Regions from separate parts of the Paenibacillus sp. SN-8-1 genome, predicted to be linked through region 2. Evidence: riboswitches for the same ligand, from Rfam matches in the RefSeq annotation. Region 2 holds a riboswitch; the other holds the start of a gene.

Region 1 (3,643 bases), 1.6 Mb from region 2:
TGCAAAATCTCCTGATTCTTCTCGACAACTACTGTCTTAACACCCAAATCCAAACTAAGAAGCAGGTCTTCAACGGTTTGAATCTTCACTTCATCCAGATCCATGAACTGTCCATTGATTCGAAGCTTCATCGAATAAGTCCCCCTTCAAGCTGATGCTGGAACCGATCTGGTCTGAATGGAACCAGATTAATCCCGGGTGTAGTGGTGCCCTCCATCTCGCTAGCAAGCAGCCTTGCTGTCATAGCACTCAGAAGAATACCATTACGATAATGGCCTGCTGCTGCAAATAGTCCTTGTATTTCTTGAAATCCTCCTAAATAGGGTAGCCCGTCTGGTGACTTAGGACGATGCCCGGCCCAAGCTCTCTCAAACTGAGCATTTCTAATTTCAGGAATCCATTTTGCAGCTTCACTTAGCAATCTGACAATACTATCTGCGGAGACTCCCTCTGAGCTGTCACCTGGAATGCTCGTAGCTCCAATCCATAACCTGTTGCCAGGTTTGGGCACAATATAGATGGATTTTGCGTACAGGGTAGCTTGTAATAAAGGAACCCTCGTACGCACCTCAACGATCTCGCCTTTTACTGGCTCCAGAGGAAGTGTTAATCCCAGTGGCTGCAAGAGCTGCTCTGTTCTCCACCCTCCGGCTAGCACTACTTGATCACAACGCAGGAATACACCTGAAGTCTGGACCCCCTGAACCCGCTTATCTTGAACTTGTATACTTGTAGCCTCAGTCTGACGAAGCAATACCGCTCCCTCGGCTTGCGCACTATATGCGAACGCCTCAGTGAGCTTCGAGGGAATAACCTGGATTTCATCAGAACGGTAAATGGCTCCTGTTAGCCCCTCAGTAAGTGCAGGCTCAGCTTGTGACAGCTTCTCCGGGGTCCACCATTCTCCTCCTGTACCTGCTGCAAGTAATTCAGCCTGTAGGTTCTCTGCTTCCTGCTTATCTCTAGCTGGAGTCAAAAACCCTTGTTGATTCAGACCGGCGTCAATACCGCTGATCTTCCTTAATTCATGGATCAATGCTGGGAAGAGATCTCTGCTCATTTTAGCCATAGTCTGAAGCTCAGGATGTTCGAATTGCTCACAATCTGCTGCCAGCATTCCCGCTGCAGCTCCTGATGCCCCAGAAGCAAGGTCCGATTGTTCAACTATTGTTACTTTCTTCCCTTGCTTCGCTAACTGATAACCAAGGGAACTTCCGATAACCCCGCCGCCAATAATAACGACTTCCCGCTGTCTGCTCAAGTGTGTTCACTCTCCTTCGTGATTTCGGGTGTTGCTTACACGGATGCTTTCGCCGCAGCCTGATCTAAAGCACCCCGATACTCTATCGCAGCTGAAGATGGATCTGCTGCATCCATAATTCCCGACATGATCGCAATCCCTGATGCACCTGCCTGAATAATCTCCTTCACACGATTCGTTGTGATCCCACCTATTGCAATGACCGGAATTCTGGATATAGCACAAATTTCTGCAAGAGAAGTGATCCCGCGCCCAGGCAGTCCAGCTTTGGAGCTTGTAGGATACACATGTCCATAGAGGCAATAATCCGCTTTATCTGAATAAGCGGCCGAAACCTCTTCGGAAGTATGAACCGAACGTCCAACTCTGAGCTTATCTTCACAGACAGCTCTAGCTAGAAGCGGGCTAAGGCTTTCTGCACCGAGCTGCACTCCTCCCAGAAGATAGGCCAAGGCAATATCTACCCGGTCGTTAATGTACAATTTATGTGCTGGGACTCCGATTTCAAGCAGCTGTTTCACAGTAGTAGATAACTTTCTCGCGCTCCAGCTTCGTTCTCTGAGATGAAAAGCGTCTATGTAGGGATGAATGGCTTCTACAATCGATACCAGCTTGGATTGATCCTGCTCTCCATTTGAGATGACGTGGAATTCATAAGAAGAGCTCATTAATCTCCAACTTCCTTTCAGGCGATATGTAGTAAAGTGGTAAAATTACATGCAAAAAAGCCGCTCTCATAGAGAGCGGCGCACGTTCATATCAAAGCGGAGGCTTTGATCACGGCCAAATTTCAGCTGGGCTTATCACTTGCTTCCCATGGCTTAAATTATGGTTGTGTCATTCACGAGTACCACTTCCCTACGCTGGTATAACCCAGATCAGGTGCAAAGGGTCCGGAAGCGTGGAACTTCCATCTCAGCCAGAATCGGCCCCCCTAGTGTGTAACTATTCAGGTTAATGCAATTGTAGCATGTTTTGGAAATATAGAGAACCCTCAGATCACTTTTCTAAGAAATGTGCTGAGGGTCAATATAGTTGAAGCTATCTGGACGCTACCTGATTTATGCCTTTTTCGTGGACCAAGCTTCTACATCCCAAGTTTTAGTTACCCAGTCTTCATAGAAATCAGGTTCGTGGGATACAAGAATAACTGTCCCCTTGAACTCCTTAAGAGCACGTTTGAGTTCTTCCTTCGCGACTACATCCAAGTGGTTCGTAGGCTCGTCGAACAGAATGTAATTGGTCTCGCGCATCATCAGCTTACACAGACGTACTTTGGCTTGTTCTCCCCCGCTCAGCGCCTTAAGCGGACGGGTAATATGTTCATTTTTCAATCCGCAGCGCGCCAAATGAGCACGGACCTCATGCTGATTCAGATGTGAGAATTCATTCCAGACATCATCGATCGGAGTAATATTCTCTGCGCGAACTTCTTGTTCGAAATACGCCGGGAACAAGAAATCGCCTTGGTATGTTTTACCACTGATTGGACGGATTTTGCCTAATATGGTTTTGAGCAATGTGGATTTACCCACCCCGTTACAACCAACAATAGCAATCTTGTCTCCACGTTCGATCGTCATGGACATTTTAGGCAGCAGTGCATGAGTATAACCAATCTCAAAGTCGATTCCTTCAAACACGGTCTTCCCACTTGCGCGGGCTTCCTTAAAGCCAAAAGTAGGCTTAGCAGCCTCTTCAGGACGATCAATCCGCTCAATACGTTCGAGCTGTTTCTCACGGCTCTTTGCCCGGCCTGAAGTAGAGTAACGCGCTTTATTCCGCTGTATGAAATCCTCTTGCTTCTTGATAAATTCCTGCTGCTTCTCATAGGCCTCGATATGCTGGTTTTTATTCATATCTGCCATATCAAGGAACTTTTCGTAGTTAGCGGTGTATCTAGTCAACTTGGCGAACTCAAGGTGGTACACCACATTGACTACCTTGTTCATAAATTCTGTATCATGCGAGATCAACATGAAAGCGTAAGGATAGTTCTGCAAATAATTGGTTAACCATTGAATATGCTCCACGTCCAGATAGTTCGTAGGCTCATCGAGCAGCAGCACATTTGGCTTCTCCAGAAGCAGCTTGGCCAGAAGAACCTTGGTACGCTGTCCCCCGCTGAGAGCAGCGACATCACGGTCAAGTCCAATGGCGGATAGACCAAGTCCATTAGCCATTTCTTCGACTTTAACATCGATCAGGTAGAAATCTCCAATGTCTAGCTGCTCCTGAATTTCGCCCATTTGATTGAGCAGATCCTCAAGCTCCTCTGGAGTGGCATCCCCCATCTTGTTCGTGATCTCCATCATTTCCTGTTCAAGTTCAAGAAGTGGAAGAAAGGCATCCTTCAATATATCACGAACCGTCTTGCCTGGG
Region 2 (3,643 bases):
TTGAACAACGTTGAATTGTACGCGCTGTCCTTCGTCAAGAGTTTTGAAACCTTCGCCAGTGATTGCGCTGAAATGCACGAATACATCGTTGCCGCCTTCAACTTCGATGAAGCCAAAGCCTTTCTCAGCGTTAAACCATTTAACTGTTCCTGTTTCCATTTGGGGTAGCCTCCCTAAAAGTAAAAAAAATTAATATGCTCCTTTTTTCCATAAAAAAATTCACACATTGAAAAAAGTTCCAGCTTGTAAGTGACACTCTTTTCAATATGAGAATATCGCTCTGGGAGTCAATTAATTTAATTATAAACCTGTTTCCAGCAAAAAGCAAATACGAACCAACATGGTCTGGAAAAAATGGAATAAAAAAGGCGGCCATTTGGGATGCCAAATCGCCTGCCTTGATTCGCGCACAAAACCCGGTGCACTTCCCCGGGTCTGTGGATTAATACTTGAGTTATTATGCGGTCCAGACCTGACGATCGGAGCCCTTGGATACGAACTCGATTCGCGTAGGCGTCAGCTTGATCACTACATAATCAGGATCATTCGGTCCGTCCAGATACTGCTTGAAGTCATCTCTCCAGACTTTAGATTTCAGGCTCTCCTCACTGCTGACAGTCGCCTCGCCCTCGATCTCAACAATATCTCCCGTTCCTCCCTGCTCAAAACCAAGCAGAAGCGCGGCCTTGGGGTTGTTCTGAAGCTCTTCCACCTTATGCGTCTTCCGGTCGGTAGCCAGGTATACAGTTAGTCCCTCGTGGTAAATGGCCATGTAACGCACCTTGGGGCCACCGTTCTCGACGGTTCCAAAGGAACCAAACTTATTTGCCTTCAAGGCTTGCTCTATTTGCGATTCCAATTGCTGACGGTCCATGTCAATTGCTCCTTCCTGATTCAAAAAATGGCGCTCATCGTTAGTGTACCCACAGGCAAGTAAGATGAACCGTTCATTCCCCCATTTACTGGACAAGGTCATAGGGTGGGACTATAATACTTCTAGTAATAACTTCAAACACCCGGGGAGCTGGAATTCGGCCGGCTGAGAGTGCATCCCCAAGATGCTAACCCGTATACCTGATCTGGATAATGCCAGCGTAGGAACGAGAAATGTTTGGTAATTCCATTCTTTCATGCGCGCGAAGGCGTCCTGTCCAGGACGCCTTTTTTCCTTTGCATTACACCATTAATATGGAGTGAACTATAGTTCATTCCATTTAACAATCCGGGTTGAACGGTCAGGAACCAGGGTAGAATTTCAAAGAAGAAGGGGCGAATACAAATGAAGAAGAGAACATGGAGTCTGCTTCTGCTATGCTGTGTGATCGTACTTACAGCTGCAGGCTGCGGAACTTCAAAGCAAGGCAGCGGAAGCACTGCAACCGGCACCGAGTCAACTCCGACTGCCGAGAAGCCAAAGGAACTGAAGGATATCAAGGTCGTGCTCGACTGGACTCCAAATACGAATCATACCGGCCTTTTTGCTGCCAAGGAGCTTGGTTACTATAAAGATGCTGGACTGAATGTGGATATTATTCAGCCCGGAAGCGGGTCGGCCGATACGATGATAGCTTCCGGTGCAGCCCAGTTCGGTGTCAGCTATCAGGAGAGCATTACCCAAGGCCGTACACAGAACGTGCCGCTGGTATCCCTTGCGGCAGTTATCCAGCATAATACCTCAGGTTTTGCTGCGCCTGTCGACCGCAAGATCAAATCTCCAAAAGACTTTGAAGGAAAGAAATATGGCGGTTGGGGCTCTCCTGTCGAGGAAGCTGTGATGAAATCCATCATGGAGCTCCAGGGTGCTGATGTCTCCAAGGTTACCAATATCAATATTGGGGACGCCGATTATTTCACAGCCGTGAAGCGGGATGTTGACTTCGCCTGGATCTATTACGGCTGGACCGGCATTGAGGCACAGCTCCGCGGACAACCGCTTGATATGCTCTATGTCAAAGACTATTCAGACAAGCTTGATTATTACACACCGGTCATCGCTTCCAGCGAGAAGGTCATCGCCAGCGACCCGGAAATGGTCAAAGCCTTCATGAGCGCGACCTCCAAAGGTTATGAATATGCGATTGACCACCCCGAAGAAGCAGCCAAGATACTGCTCAAGGCCGCACCGGACCTGGACGAGAAGCTGGTTGTTGCCAGCCAGAAGTGGCTGAGCCCCCGGTACAAGGATGACGCGCCGCGTTGGGGAGAACAGAAAGAGTCCGTATGGAAGAACTATTCCGATTGGATGTATGAACGCAAGCTGCTGGATAAGCCGCTGGATGTAAGCAAAGCATTCACCAATGATTACCTGCCTGAAGCTAAGTAAGACGGGCAGTTAAAGATAGGCTCATCGCCTAAGCACTTATCCAGTTAAATAGGAAGGAAGATCAACCATGGCCAATACTCTGCTAAGTATACAAATCATTCCGAAGACCCCGGGCGGCGAAGACGTTATCCCTTATGTTGACCGGGCCATCGAGATCATTCAGGCTTCCGGTGTGAAGCATCAAGTGAACGCGCTTGAGACTACGATGGAAGGTGAACTGAGCGAACTCCTGGATATTGTGAAGAAGATGAATGAAGCCGTAATAGAGTTCGGAAGCCCAAGCATTATTTCGCAGATTAAAATTCTGTACACACCGGAAGGTGCGAGTATGGATAAGCTGACGGAGAAATACCGTCCATGAGATCCTGGTTCAAAATGGTATGGCCGCCCCTTGTGGCGGTCATCTTGTTTATTCTCGTCTGGCAGATCGCGACTTCCGTATTCGCTATTGATAAATGGGTGCTTCCGAGTCCTACCGATATTGGAAAGGAAGCAGCCGCTGATCCGGCAAATCTATGGGCCAAGACCCTATCCACTCTTCAGCTCACCCTACTCGGTCTCGTTATTGGCCTTGCTGTAGGACTTATCATTGCAATTGCACTTCATTTCATACCTATATTGAAATCAGCCCTGTATCCGCTGATCATTCTAAGTCAGAACATTCCCACGATTGCGCTGGCTCCTCTACTGGTAGTCTGGTTCGGCTTTGATCTGACGCCGAAGCTGATCATTATCACGCTGGTCTGCTTCTTCCCGGTTGCTGTCGCAACTCTTGACGGACTGTCCCGGACCGATCATGTGATGCTGAACTACATGAGGATGATTGGAGCCAGCAAAGGTCAAATTTTCAGAAAGCTGGAGCTTCCCTATGCGCTTCCTTCCATCCTATCTGGCGTGAAGATTGCATCAACCTACAGCGTGATGGGAGCCATTATTGCGGAATGGATGGGAAGCGGAACCGGCATCGGCCAGTATATGATGATGCAGAAGTCTTCCTTTCGGACAGACCGGATCTTTGTCGCCATTATGATTATTGTTGTCATGAGCCTGCTGCTGTTCACACTTATTGTACTGCTGGAGAAGTGGTTAATCCGCTATAAGCCTGAGCGGGAGAAGCATTGAGGAGGGAAGAACATGGACAAGACACAAGCTGTACAAGAACCCTCTATTCAGGTTCCTGCATTGGAGGTTCGGGGAATCAGCAAGAGCTATCGGGAGAAACGGCGGGAGCTGCCCGTTCTGAAGGACGTCTCTCTCTCCGTAGCCCCGGGTGAGTTCGTATCCATCGTCGGTCCTTCAGGCAGCGGCAAGAGCACCTTG

The links. Region 2 has a riboswitch for thiamine pyrophosphate ahead of ACRRNK_RS02575 (ABC transporter substrate-binding protein). Riboswitches for the same ligand answer to the same signal wherever they lie in the genome.
Region 1: it holds a riboswitch for thiamine pyrophosphate, as region 2 does, so the genes downstream of both, ACRRNK_RS10095 (thiamine phosphate synthase) here and ACRRNK_RS02575 (ABC transporter substrate-binding protein) in region 2, are expected to answer to the same signal.

The regions. Positions count from the first base shown of each region.
Region 1 is NZ_CP194782.1:2,135,344-2,138,986, reverse strand. It holds gene thiS (sulfur carrier protein ThiS) at 1-131, opposite strand, end outside; gene thiO (glycine oxidase ThiO) at 128-1,261, opposite strand; gene ACRRNK_RS10095 (thiamine phosphate synthase) at 1,297-1,929, opposite strand; TPP riboswitch at 2,100-2,207, opposite strand; gene ACRRNK_RS10090 (ABC-F family ATP-binding cassette domain-containing protein) at 2,323-3,643, opposite strand, start outside.
Region 2 is NZ_CP194782.1:523,759-527,401, reverse strand. It holds gene ACRRNK_RS02585 (cold-shock protein) at 1-159, opposite strand, end outside; gene ACRRNK_RS02580 (pyridoxamine 5'-phosphate oxidase family protein) at 458-874, opposite strand; TPP riboswitch at 1,008-1,118, shown strand; gene ACRRNK_RS02575 (ABC transporter substrate-binding protein) at 1,280-2,323, shown strand; gene ACRRNK_RS02570 (thiamine-binding protein) at 2,391-2,684, shown strand; gene ACRRNK_RS02565 (ABC transporter permease) at 2,681-3,445, shown strand; gene ACRRNK_RS02560 (ABC transporter ATP-binding protein) at 3,458-3,643, shown strand, end outside.